DNA from 3 places in the Mesorhizobium sp. CA12 genome. Region 2 is predicted to be linked to each of the others. Evidence: riboswitches for the same ligand, from Rfam matches in the RefSeq annotation. Region 2 holds a riboswitch; each other region holds the start of a gene.

Region 1 (4,244 bases), on a different contig from region 2:
TACCTATGAAAGAGCATTTGCTATAGCGGCTCAGAGAGGGAGCAATTGCCAGGCTGAGAAGGCCAGATACCCACACCTCTACCGGTAGAACGTGATGAGCAGAATCTTTGGTGTTGCCGTTCTTTCCGCCTGCCTGATCTGCCCTCCCGTGACATGTGTGGCCTCCCAAGGGTCTAATTTACGTCCAGAAGAACAGAATGCTGAATGCACGCCCCTCCAGGAAGCGAATGAGCGGATCATTAAGCTTCCGCTTATTCAGATGACATCCCGGTTCCATAGATTTGGTGACCATGCCCAGTTTGTTCATCGGGAACTGATCTACACCGCCGACATGGAGTATTCACGAGACAAACCCTACGGACGGTGGATCGCAAAGAGAATCCCCCCGAAGCAAGCCGTGCCGAAAAACGAAGATGGGTCACTGATTAACAGTAATTGTCATCGCCTCTACAACGCCACGATAGGCAGAGTCCAGACAATTGTCTTTCAATTTGACAAGACGCTCAAAAGCGACGGGCAGTGGTATCGCTGTAACATTTGGGTTGAATCACCGAATTATAGACCGCTAAAGGCAATTTGTGAGGGGCCCTTTGAGTGGACGAGACGCTGGTTCTATCAGTCCGATATAAAATTGCCCGATGTTAAACCGGACTTTTAGCCTTCGGATCGGCGCCGCCTCACCGTCGCGTCGACCGTTTCCCTGACCGTCTGCTGGCTGCGTATCGTGCCGTTCGCGCGCGGGGGCTAATAGTCCCCGACTGTTCAGCCGGCGACAGTGATGCCGCTCGCGCGCAGCACCCAGCGGCGGCCGTCGCTGCGGAACTCGGTGAGCGACAGCGGCTCGATGTCGATCTTCCAGACTGAGGAAAGCGGCGCGCCGAGCACATGCGCCATGGCGGCGCGGATCGGCACGGCATGCGTTACCGTGACGATGTGACCGCTTTCGCCGGCCAGCCGCTCCATCAGCGCAGCACCCCGCCGGGCGACGTCGGCGAGCGATTCACCCCCATGGGGCGCCGCGTCTGCGTCGGCGAACCAGGCCGCCATGCCTTCCGGATCCTCGGCCTGCACCTCCTCGAAACTTTTGCCGGCCCAGTGTGCGAAATCCTGCTCGGCAAGCAGCGGCTCGATCGCCGCGTCAAGGCCGAGCGCCTCGGCCGTCCGCCGCGCGGCCAGCGCCGGGCTTGTCCAGACACGGTCGGCGCGACGCAGCGAAGCGGCCAGCGCGCCGGCGCGATCGAGGGCGCGCGGCTCCGGCGGCTCATCGTTCGGAAAGCGGCCCTTGCGCATGCCGGCCGTCGCTCCGCTTGCGATCATCGTCAGGCGGACAAGCATGAAAAACTCCGTGCCCCAGCGAAAAACAGGCCTCACGAAGTCGTGCCGCCATTACATGTCGTTGACAGGCGAACGAAGTACTGACAAGTGTCTTAATGCTATACGGGATTGGAAGCCGGTGCGAGTCCGGCACGGTCGCGCCACTGTGATCGGCACCAGCCGAAAGTCAGGCCTTATTCCGCAGCACTCGATCAACGGGACGCAGTATCCCAAGGGAGGTCAATATGTCCGACACCACCTTCGCCCCCAGCTACGGCCCGGTTGCGATTCCGGTCCGCGAGCTTCTGCCCTGGGCCGTCCTCGGCGGGCTGCTTTTGATGCTGGCGATCTATTTCGTCGGCGCGGAAGAAGGCGCGACCTCGCTGATCCGCGGCACCTATGTGCACGAGTTCGTGCATGACGGCCGCCACCTGCTCGGCTTCCCCTGCCACTAAAGCGGTTCAGCATCGCTGAACCCGCTTTCGATTCTGATCCAACGCAATTCCGGACGGAAAACCGCTGCGCACTTTTCCTGGAATTGCTTGGTTGGCTTAACGCAATTCCGGACGGAAAACCGCTACGCACTTTTCCTGGAATTGCTTGGAGGGATTGGTGACATGGTTGGAAAACTTTTGCTGCGCGGCATGCTTGTCGGGCTGGTCGCCGGGATTCTGGCGTTCGCCTTCGCCCGCGTCTATGGCGAGCCGCAGGTCGACAAGGCGATCGCCTTCGAGGAACAGCAGGCCCAGGCCGCCGGCGGGGCGCCGGAGCCCGAGATGGTCAGCCGCACCACGCAAGCCGGCATCGGCCTGGCAACCGGCGTGCTGATCTATGGCGCCGCGCTTGGCGGGCTGTTCTCGCTGGTCTTCGCCTACGCCTATGGCCGGCTGGGCTCGCTCGGACCGCGCGGCACCTCGGCGCTGATCGCGGCGCTCGGCTTCCTGGCCGTGATCGTGGTGCCCGGCCTCAAATACCCGGCCAGCCCGCCGGCGGTGGGCAACGCCGAGACCATCGGCTACCGCACCGAGTTGTTCTTCATCATGATCGTCGTCTCGATCGCGGCTATGATAGCGGCGGTCGGCCTGGCGCAGCGGCTGTGGAACCGGCTCGGCGCCTGGAACGCCTCGATCGTCGCGGGCCTCGCCTTCCTCGTCGTCTTCGCTTTGGTGAAGGCGGCGCTGCCCGACATCAACGAGGTGCCGGAGAACTTCTCGGCGACGGTGCTGTGGCAATTCCGCGTCGCCTCGCTCGGCATCCAGCTGGTGCTGTGGACCGTCGTCGGGCTCGGCTTCGGCGCGGTTGCCGAACGCGTGGTCGCGGTGCGCGACCAGCGCGGCCCGGCACGCCGCTTCGCCTGAAATCCGATGCGTTGGCCGCCACGGTTCTGCGCCCTGGCGGCCAACGCGGCTCAACGGTCGGTACGACCGCAGAGCCAGTTTGGTCTTTCGTTTTCTCGCAATTCCGGACGGAAAACCGCCGCACACGTTTCCTGGAATTGCTCGGTTGCGGCGCTGCTCGCATTTCTGGCCGCCACATCCGCGCAAGCGCATGGCGGATCCTCGGCCCCGCCCCCTCCCGGCATCCAGATCCCCAGCCTGACCCACGGCCAGATGGCCGTCATCGCGCGCTATCGCGGCGAGATCCTCGACCTCGCCCAGCGCCAGACCGCGACCGACCCGACCTTCCGGCGGCTCTACAATCACGGCAATCTGCAATTCACCTATTGCCTCTGGGGCCTGATGCCGGGCAGCCTCGGCGACGAGGAAAGCCCGTTCAACGAATGCAGCCACGCCTATCTCGCCACCGCCAAGGCGCTGCTCGCCCATATGGCGATGATGCCCGCGGCCGGGCGCGAGGCGAAGGCGCTGATCTCGGACATCGATGCCGAGATGGTGCGTAGCGGCGCGTCGTGGATCCTGTGCCAGTATAGCGGCGAGGCCTTCAGCACCGGCGCGGTCGTCGAGCCCAGATGGCGCGACATCTTCTTCCACTTGCCGAGCCTTGCGGTGATCCTCGCCATGGTGGCGGCGTTCGGCGCCGCCGCATGGTCGATTTTCCGTTCACCCGCTCCGCGAGCCGGCGCTGCTTAGAACGGTTCAGCGTTTCACGGAATCACCGAACCGCTCCCGGTCTTGCGTGCGATCGTTTTCAGGAAAGCCTGAACGCGCAACCATGTCAGCTCGGCTGCGGACGCATCGTAATCCGGCAGCGCTTGATCGGTGTAGAAATGGCCGATCCCCGGATAGGTGAAAATTTCTGCCCTGACGTGGCAGCGCTTCGCCGACGCCGACCAGTCGGCAACTTGTTCTGGCTGAGCAAATGCATCTGGGTCGGCGACGTGGACCGCGACCGGGACGTGTCGGCGAACATTGCTGGGAATATCAGCAAGGCCATGCAGCAGCACAATGCCGGCGGCAGCGACTCGTTCTGACCAAACGGCACTGATCACGCCAGCTCCCATGGAATGGCCAGCGAGCACCGCGTCTGGAGAAGTCTGGAGGAGCGCCACCCTGGCGCGGTCGCAGATGGTTTCCCACCCAACATGGCTCATCAAGTCAAGCCCGTCGTCGACCGATGCCGCAGTCAGCCCTGCGTAGAGGTCCGGCGTCACAACATCGTACCCCGTGTTTCGCATGCGCTCAGCAGCTTGATGCTCCACCGCCCGAAGGCCCAGCGCCGAGTGAAAGAGTACAATAGCAGCCATCCGCTTTCCCTTCGGCGTCGCCTGGCCGATCGCGTTGAGCTCGGGCAATGATCGTCTTTTATCCGGCTTATCGAATCCCCACCACCAGCCATGCCCTTTCCGAAGCCTTCGCCGTCACATCATCCATGCGCGCGCTCGTGATGGTGACCTTGCGGTTCGGCCATGGCGAAGGGCAAATCCTCGGTGTCGGGACCGGCCGCCAGTTGCAGCCTGGCGCTGAATTCAT
Region 2 (4,244 bases):
CCTCTAAAAGGTTCAGCTTCTCGACGACACCAACTCCCGGCTGATAATACCCCGCCTTTGGCACGCTGACCGGTTCGGCTACGGCCGCATCCGACCCGGCAAGCCTCGCCAGCCTTTGCACCAGCGCGCTCATATTGGCCGGGCCGCCTTCGCGGAAATAGCCGAGCAGGGCGTCCAATTCGGCGCGCGGCAGGGTCGAGCCTTCGACCAGCCGCAGGTCTTCGTCATGGCTTTCGCCGGGCAGCAATGCCAGCTTGATGCCGCGTTCGCGCGCCACCGCGGCGAGCTGGTCACAGCCGTAGCGCCACCAGTCATAGCCGCCGAGGATGCGGACGAGGATGACCCTGGCGTGGCGGGCGACGCTGTCGATCCACAGGTCCACCGACATCGGGTGGCGAAGGTCGCGCAGCGCCGCAAGCCGCATCGACGGCAGCCGCTCCGCATCCGCCTTCCAGGCGGCGGCCAGGCCGGCGAGGTCGCTGTCGGTGAAGGACAGCGCCACCACATCCGCAGGCGTCTGCCTGAGGTCGATCGGCTCGGCGAGATCGTCGAGCGATGCGGATGTGGTGGCGAGGATGTGCATCGCGGTCCGGATTGCCTCAGCCGGCGAGGATACGCTCGATCGCCGGGCGGTTCAGCCCCTTGAGGCCGATGACAACGAGCCGCGAGCGGCGGTCGTCCTCAGCCGTCCAGGCGCGGTCGTAATAGTGGTTGACGCGCGGGCCGACGGCCTGCAGCAGGAGCCGCATCGGCTTGCCGCCGACCTCGACGAAGCCTTTGACGCGCAGCACGTTTTCCTGCTCGGCGGCAAGGGCGACGCGCTTGGCCAGCTCGTCGGGATTGGCGATCGACGGGATGTCGAGGACGAAGGAATCGAAATCGTCGTGCTCGTGGTCGAGCTCGTCGTCGTGATGGGTCTTGCGGTTCTCGATGTCGTCCTCGACGGCGAGACCGAGGCCGAGCAGCACCGAGGGATCGACCTTGCCCTGCGACGTCGGCACGACTTTCACGGCGCGCGCCACATGCTCGCCGATGACGGCGTTGGCGCGCTCAGAGCCCGCCGCATCCATCAAATCGCTCTTCGACAGGATGATCAGGTCGGCGCAGGCGATCTGGTCCTCGAACACCTCCTCGACCGGATCGTCATGGTCGAGCGAATCGTCCGCGGCACGCTGCGCCTTCAGCGCGTCCATGTCGGAAGCGACGCGGCCGTCGGCCAGCGCCGGGCCGTCGACCACGGCGATGACGCCGTCGACGGTGACGCGGCTCTTCACGGTCGGCCACTGGAAGGCTTGCACCAAGGGCTTCGGCAGAGCGAGACCGGAGGTCTCGATCAGGATGTGGTCGACCTTCGGCGTGCGGGACAGGATCTGGTCGAGCGCCGGCACGAAATCGTCGGCGACGGTGCAGCAGATGCAGCCATTGGCGAGCTCGACGATGTTTTCCTCCGGGCAGGTGTCGACGCCGCAGCCCTTCAGGATCTCGCCATCGATGCCGACATCGCCGAACTCGTTGACGATGATCGCCAGCCGCTTGCCCTTGGCGTTTTCGAGCAGGTTGCGGATCAGCGTCGTCTTGCCGGCGCCGAGAAAGCCGGTGACGACGGTGCAGGGCACGCGGGAAACGGATGCGTTCATGGTCGGTCCTTCAGCATGTCGAGGGGAGGGATGCGGGCAACCAGGCCGCGCTTGAGAGAATCGGGCCGGCCGCGCCAGGGGATGAGGCCATCGGTCGAGGTGGCGAAGAGCTTTGCGCCGGCGACGAGATCGGCGCCGCTGGTCGTGTTCAGATCGCCGAAGACGTAGCTCCAGCAGCCGTCGCGCAGCAGCGCGGCGCTTAGCCGGCGCTTGCAGTTGCCGAGGCATTCGACGGTACGGATGTCGATCTTTTCGCCGCAAGCAGCCCGACGCGTGTCTTCGGCAAGCAGCGCGCCGGCGCGCGGATGCGCATCCGACCCGGTCTCGTCGCGGCAGGATGAGCAGACGATGACGGTGACGCCAGCCAAAGCATCGGGCTCGGACGGAATGTCCGCACTGTTTGCCGGGAAACTGCCGTTGCGATCCAAAACCATGCTCCTTGCCCGGAAAACCCGCCGGGCATTCGGATACTTAAAGTCTCAGACGGCAGGTCTCCTGGCTCGCGGGTCGTCACCCTGAATGCCGCCTTCCCGGGAACATCCCAGTGGTTTTCGGCAGAGGCTCGTCGCTTACAGTTGCGGGGACAGCCGCGGATTTGGGTGTTGGCCCGCACCGCATTCCCTCTTGGCTCCTCCCTTTGCCGGGAGAAGACCGTCTGGGTCAGGATTTAGAGGGTTCAGGGGGCTGGAGTCAACGACTGGCTTAGTACCAGCCTTTTGGCGGCTTTATGGGTTTGAGGTATGGACCCACAAGTTTGCGAGGCGGTGAGGCCACGGGCGCCATACTTAACGAACAGCCGTGCTGGCAAACCGGTTCCCACATCAAGACGAAGCGATTGGCGTCGAACTTCGGCTCATGAACTATTATATAGCGCTGCCCTACCGGCAATAAGCCACAGGCGCCTGCGATCTGCTTGTCGATCGTTCCAAACTCCAACCACCGCAGAAGAAGCGCCGTCACTTCTTTTGGCTGCATACCGGGTGCAATGTGGCCGCCACAGAAAATGACTGGACGCGTGACCTCTACCCATTCCTCTCGGTAAGCACCTGTCGCATATGATGGCGACGCTAAGGTCAGGTAGGCCAAGACCAGACATATCGAGCGCCTGAAAACCATCGCAACCGATCCTAACCACAGTTGGGATGTTCTATTTTTGTTCACTCTCCCTGTCAACGCGCAGCTACGACACCGCGATGTCGGCCAGCGCCGGCCCGAGGTCGCCGGCCGGCGTCACTTCGATCGCCTCCAGGCCGAGCCAGCCCTGCATCTGCTTCAACTCGTCGAAGAGCTGGGCGGCCGTTTCGGGTGGGGCGCCGGCCTCGGCGTAGGCGGCGTGGACGCGCAAGATGCTGGCCGGGCGGTCAGCTTTCAGATCGACGCGGGCGACGATCCGATCGCCGAGCAGGAAGGGCAGCACGTAGTAGCCATATTGGCGTTTCTCGGCCGGCGTGTAGATCTCGATGCGGTAGCGGAAATCGAAGAGTTTCTTCGTCCTGGTGCGTTCGAAGACGACGGGATCGAAAGGGGCGAGCAGGGCGCGCGCCTCTATCCGGCGCGGGAAACGGGCGTCCTTGTGGAGATAGGCGGTCTTGTCCCAACCTTCGACCTTCACCGGCAGCAATTCGCCGGCATCGACCAGTTCCTCGATGCGATCCTTAGTGTCGCCCGGCGCGAGACGAAAATAGTCGCGCAGGTCGCCATAGGTGGCGATGCCATGGGCGCGGGCGGAAATGCGCAGCAATTCGCGATGCGCGTCCTCGACCGAGGGTACGGGCAGGTCGAGGACCGCCTGCGGCAAAACGCGCTCGGGCAGGTCGTAATAGCGTTCGAAGCCGCGGCGGTAGGCGGTGGTGATGCGCCCGGCCCAGAACAGCCATTCGAAAGCGTGCTTGGCCTCGCTCCAGCCCCACCAGCCGCCATTGCCCTTGTGGCCTTCGATGTCGGACGCGGCGATCGGACCGCGATCGGCGACCTCTCTATATATCTCGTCGATCATTTCCTTGCGTTCACGGCCCCATTTCGCCAGGCCGAGATACATCTCGTCGCCCTGCTCGGCGCGCTGCATGCGCCAGCGCATCAGCGGGTACGTCTCCACGGGCAGGAACGACGCCTCATGCGCCCAGTATTCGAACACGGCGCGCTTGCGGGTGACTGCGGCATTGTCGAGCAGCGTAAGCGGGTAGGGGCCGAGGCGCGAATAGAGCGGCATATAATGCGCCCGCACCACCGCGCTCACGGAATCGATCTGCAGAAGGCCGGTTCGCGAAAGCACCCGGGCGAGGTGCCGACGATCCGGAACTCCTGCGGGGCGAGGGTCGTTGAACCCTTGCGCGCCGAGCGCGACGCGCCTCGCCATGGCCAGCGAAATCTTGTCCTTCATCAGGTGTCGCCCCGATCGTCCGTTGGATTTTTTAGCCGGTGATTCCTGTCATGCTAGCAGGCAAATGGCGGGAGATATGTCAGGAGAGAAACTGGAGTAAAATCTGAAGGAAATCAAACAGGAGCGGATCGGACCAGTTTCTTCCGATAAGGCGTCCAGAGCCGCGATTTGAACAACGTTTGACTTGCGTCACCGAAACCGCTGCGCTAACCCTCGCCGCGTTGCAG
Region 3 (4,244 bases), on a different contig from region 2:
CGGCGGTGCTCGGCGACCCCGCGCAGTGGCCGAATGCCAGCGCCTGCACCGCCTCGATGACCAACCATCTGACCAGGCTGCAGGAAGAGGGCGAGGTCGTTCCGGAGCTTGATCCCGAGACGACCTCACGGCTGATCAATGGCGCCAGCAGCCAGGCCGCGCAGCGCATCGCCAATTCGACGGACCCCGAGGCGACCTCGAAAAAAGCGATCGCGGCCTTCAAGCAGTTGCTCGAAGGCTTGCGCAAGAAGCCTTGACGGCACGCTCGGGTAACCGAGCCACCGGCTTGTGCACCGGTTTCGGGCCGGCGCAACCCTGCCGCGATTGACAATCGCCGGGGCAAGCGCATCCTCCTCCGCCAACTCTTAGGATATGGGGAGTCGGGGCCATGTGGGACTTCAGCATTGGCCGGTCCGTGTCGATCATGATGCGGACATGGCCGTTCATCGTCTTTCGCATGATCGTCTATTTCGGCATCACGGTCGCCTACATCATGGCGACCGGTACCGGCGCTAGCGTCGGCTACGGCGTCGGCCACATCTCCACCGATCCCGACGGCCCGATGTCCTTCGCGCTGTGGGGTGGCGTGGTCGGCTTCGGGGTCGTCTCGATCGCCGTCTACTGGATCCGCGAATACATCCTCTATGTGTTGAAAGCGGGCCATATCGCCGTCATGGTGCATCTGATCGACGGCCAAGATGTCCCCGACGGCCAGGGCCAGATCGCCTACGCGAAGGAAGTGGTCACCCAGCGTTTTGCCGAGGCCAACATCCTTTTCGTCGTCGACCAGCTGGTCAAGGGCGCCATCCGAGCCATCACCGGCCTGATCGGCGGCATCGCCGCCTTCCTGCCCATTCCGGGCCTGAGCGGCATCGTCAGCTTCATCAACACGGTGATCCGCCTGTCGCTGACCTATGTCGACGAGATCATCCTCGGCTACAACATCCGCATCAATTCGAGCTCGCCTTTCGAGACGGCGCGGCAAGGCGTGGTGCTCTACGCGCAGAACGGCAAGCACATGGTCAAGAACGCCGTCTGGCTGGCGGCGATCATGTGGGGCGTGTCCTTCGTCATCTTCCTGTTGATGCTAGCGCCTGCGGCCGCCATTCTGTGGGTCATGCCGGGCCAGCTTGCCGGCTGGGCTTTCGTGCTGGCCATCGTCTTTGCCTGGGCCTTCAAGGCAGCCTTCATTGAGCCCTTCGCCATCGCCTCGCTGATGCAGGTCTATTTCGAAGCCATCGAAGGCCAGGCGCCCAATCCCGAATGGGACCGGCGGCTCGCGGAGACCTCGTCCAAATTCAGGGAACTGCGCGACAAGGCGCTGGGCTCTTTCGGCGGCGGCTCGCGTTGGGACACGCCCCGAGCGGCTTGATCAGGTCAGGGTTTCGACGGCCCGGCGCCGAGCTTTGCGATTGCCGATTTAAGCGGCGCTTCGCCGGCGCCGCGAAAAGTCTCGCTCATGACCAGTTCGGGCAGCGGCAGGCGCTTGCCCCAGCCATGCGCTTCAAGGTCCGGCTTCGGCGCGAAGGCCGAGACGCGGCCGACGCACAGATAGGCGATCGGCGTGACATGCTCCGGGATCGCGAGAAGCCGCTTCAGCGCTTCGGTCTCGATGATGCTTACCCAACCGACGCCGACACCCTCCGCCCGCGCCGCCAGCCAGAAATTCTGCACCGCGCAGACTGTGCTGTAGAGATCCATCTCCGGATTGTGCCAGCGTCCGAGAGGCGAGTCCTTCGAGCGCTGCCGGTCGCAGGTGATGCACAGGTTGAGCGCGCTTTCGCAGATGCCCTCGAGTTTCAGCTTGCGGTAGAGCGCCTGCCGTTCCGCCTCGATCGCCGGCAACTCCTGCTCGCGCGCGGCGAGGAACAGGTCGCGCACTTGTCTGCGCCGCTCGGCGTCGCGGATGACGATGAAATTCCACGGCTGCATATAGCCGACCGACGGGGCGTGATGCGCGGCGGTGATGAGCCGGGCCAGCACATTGTCATCGAGATCGTCGGGGACGAAATGGCTGCGCACGTCGCGCCTGGTGAACATGGCCCGGTAGACCGCGTCGCGTGCCAATTGGTCAAAGTCGTCGCCGCTCGCGGCGATCGCTGCTGCCGTCATCGCTTTTCCCCTTGCGACAAGCAGTCCCCCGCCTGACCAAGCGGAAAACCATGTCTGCCGGGCCGGTCTTCTGGCTCGGGATCGTCCCGCATCCGGCGCCTTCCCGTCTTCGACAGTGGCGTGTGCCGGCGCGGTCCCCCTTACAGTGTTGGGCACGCCACGGAGTTCAACCGTGTTCCCGATTCTCCCGCGTCGCGGGCACCTGGCAGCGATGCGACCTTACAGCGAAGCTTGGGCCGCGCCAATGGCGTTAGCGACACGGCAAGACGCGATTTCCCCAGCCATTCGGCCTGCCAAACATGGTCATTCGGCCGCCAGGTCCCTAGATTAGGCGCCATGGCCACCCGTCTCTATACGCACCCGATCTTCCTCGAACACCTTACGCCGCCCGGCCATCCCGAGCGGCCCGACCGCCTGCGCGCCATCGAGCGCGTGCTCGACGACGAGGCGTTTTCGGCGCTCGACCGCGTCAAGGCGCCGGAAGGCGACGAGAAAACCATCCTCTATGCGCACCCGGAGGAGTTCGTCGAGCGCGTGCGCGGGGCGATCCCTGAGAGCGGGATCGTGTCGATCGATGCCGATACCAGCGCCAGCCCGAAAAGCTGGCAGGCCGTGGTGACGGCGATCGGCGGTGCCAACGCGGCGGTGGACGACGTCTTCGAGGGCCGTGCGGCAAACGTCTTCGTCGCAGCGCGTCCGCCTGGACATCATGCCGAAAAGACCACGGCAATGGGCTTCTGCCTATTCAACACGGCGGCGATCGCCGCCCGTTACGCGCAGAAGAAGCACCAGGCCGAGCGTGTCGCCATCGTCGACTGGGACGTTCATCATGGCAATGGCACGCAAGACATCTTCTGGGACGACCCATCGGTGCTCTATTGCTCGACGCACCAGATGCCGCTTTACCCGGGCACCGGCGGGAAGAACGAGACTGGCGCCGGCAACATCGTCAACGCGCCGCTGGCGCCGCAGACCGGGAGCGATCTCTTCCGCGACGCCTTCCTGTCGCGCGTGCTGCCCTCGATCGACGCGTTCGCGCCAGACCTGATCATCATTTCCGCCGGCTTCGATGCGCACCATCGCGACCCGTTGGCCGAGATCAACCTGACCGAGGACGATTTCGATTGGGCGACCGGCCAGTTGATGGAGCGCGCCGGGCGCCACAGCTCCAACAGGCTCGTCAGCCTGCTGGAAGGCGGCTACGATCTGCAGGGACTGGCATTTTCAGTCGCCGCCCATGTCGGGCGGCTGATGAAGGGATAGGGTATGGCATTGGAAGGCAATGAGGACGTCAAGGCGATGAGCTTCGAACAGGCGCTCGACGCGCTGGAGAAGATCGTCGATGATCTTGAGCGCGGCGACGTCCCGCTCGACCAGTCGATCAAGATCTATGAGCGCGGCGAGGCGCTGAAGGCGCATTGCGACCGGCTGCTGAAAGCGGCCGAGGACAAGGTCGAGAAGATCAGGCTGTCGCGCGACGGCAAGCCGATGGGAACTGAACCGCTGGACGCCGACTGAGGTGTTGATATTCAGGTGAGGCCGGCCTGCAAATGGCAACTTCCGGTGCTCACGTACTTCAAGTACGCTCCGCTCCGGTTCTCGGAAACCACCATTTTCGGCTCGGCCTGACCTGAATCTCAACACCTCAGCGGATGATCTCAGACCGGGTAAGGGCAAAGAAAGCAGGTAAGGAGTTCAAGCCATGTGCCGCAACATCAAGACCTTGGCCAATTTCGAGCCGCCGGCGACCAATGACGAAGTGCATGACGCAGCGCTGCAATTCGTGCGCAAGCTTAGCGGCTCGACCAAGCCGTCCAAGCGCAACGAGCATGCCTTTTACCATGCCGTCGAGGCGATCGCCGCTGTCGCGCGCGAATTGATCGATTCGCTCGAAACCAATCAGGAACCGCGCAACCGCGAGGAAGAAGCTGCCAAGGCGAAGGCCAGGTCGGCGCTGCGTTTCGCCTGAGGATCCGACATGAGCTTCTTTCCGGGAAACGATCCTGAACCCGGCGATGCCTTCGCCTGCGACCAGATCGAGCTGATGGTCGTTCCGAACGCCAAGGACATCGGCGGCTTCGAGGTGCGCCGCGCTCTCCCGACGGCAAAACGCCGGCTGGTCGGGCCGTTCA

Evidence for each region. A riboswitch is a leader RNA that binds a small molecule or an ion and turns the genes downstream of it on or off. The one in region 2 is predicted to bind cobalamin.
Region 1: linked by a shared signal. The riboswitch ahead of LB520_RS18390 (CbtB domain-containing protein) and the one ahead of LB520_RS00875 (DUF1636 family protein) in region 2 are both predicted to bind cobalamin.
Region 3: linked by a shared signal. The riboswitch ahead of bluB (5,6-dimethylbenzimidazole synthase) and the one ahead of LB520_RS00875 (DUF1636 family protein) in region 2 are both predicted to bind cobalamin.

What each region holds. Positions count from the first base shown of each region.
Region 1 is NZ_JAIUHT010000010.1:183,103-187,346, reverse strand. Features, by position in the region: gene LB520_RS18400 (hypothetical protein) at 1-88, shown strand, start outside; gene LB520_RS18395 (histidine phosphatase family protein) at 763-1,335, opposite strand; adenosylcobalamin (AdoCbl) riboswitch at 1,419-1,568, shown strand; gene LB520_RS18390 (CbtB domain-containing protein) at 1,560-1,769, shown strand; gene LB520_RS18385 (CbtA family protein) at 1,932-2,672, shown strand; gene LB520_RS18380 (hypothetical protein) at 2,925-3,404, shown strand; gene LB520_RS18375 (dienelactone hydrolase family protein) at 3,419-4,066, opposite strand; gene LB520_RS18370 (cation diffusion facilitator family transporter) at 4,138-4,244, opposite strand, start outside.
Region 2 is NZ_JAIUHT010000001.1:185,587-189,830, forward strand. Features, by position in the region: gene cobN (cobaltochelatase subunit CobN) at 1-583, opposite strand, end outside; gene cobW (cobalamin biosynthesis protein CobW) at 600-1,637, opposite strand; gene LB520_RS00875 (DUF1636 family protein) at 1,634-2,065, opposite strand; cobalamin riboswitch at 2,105-2,308, opposite strand; gene LB520_RS00880 (winged helix-turn-helix domain-containing protein) at 2,818-4,017, opposite strand.
Region 3 is NZ_JAIUHT010000006.1:107,897-112,140, forward strand. Features, by position in the region: gene LB520_RS12415 (TetR/AcrR family transcriptional regulator) at 1-257, shown strand, start outside; gene LB520_RS12420 (hypothetical protein) at 389-1,372, shown strand; gene bluB (5,6-dimethylbenzimidazole synthase) at 1,378-2,112, opposite strand; cobalamin riboswitch at 2,155-2,333, opposite strand; gene LB520_RS12430 (histone deacetylase family protein) at 2,449-3,375, shown strand; gene LB520_RS12435 (exodeoxyribonuclease VII small subunit) at 3,379-3,630, shown strand; gene LB520_RS12440 (DUF2277 domain-containing protein) at 3,815-4,081, shown strand; gene LB520_RS12445 (pirin family protein) at 4,091-4,244, shown strand, end outside.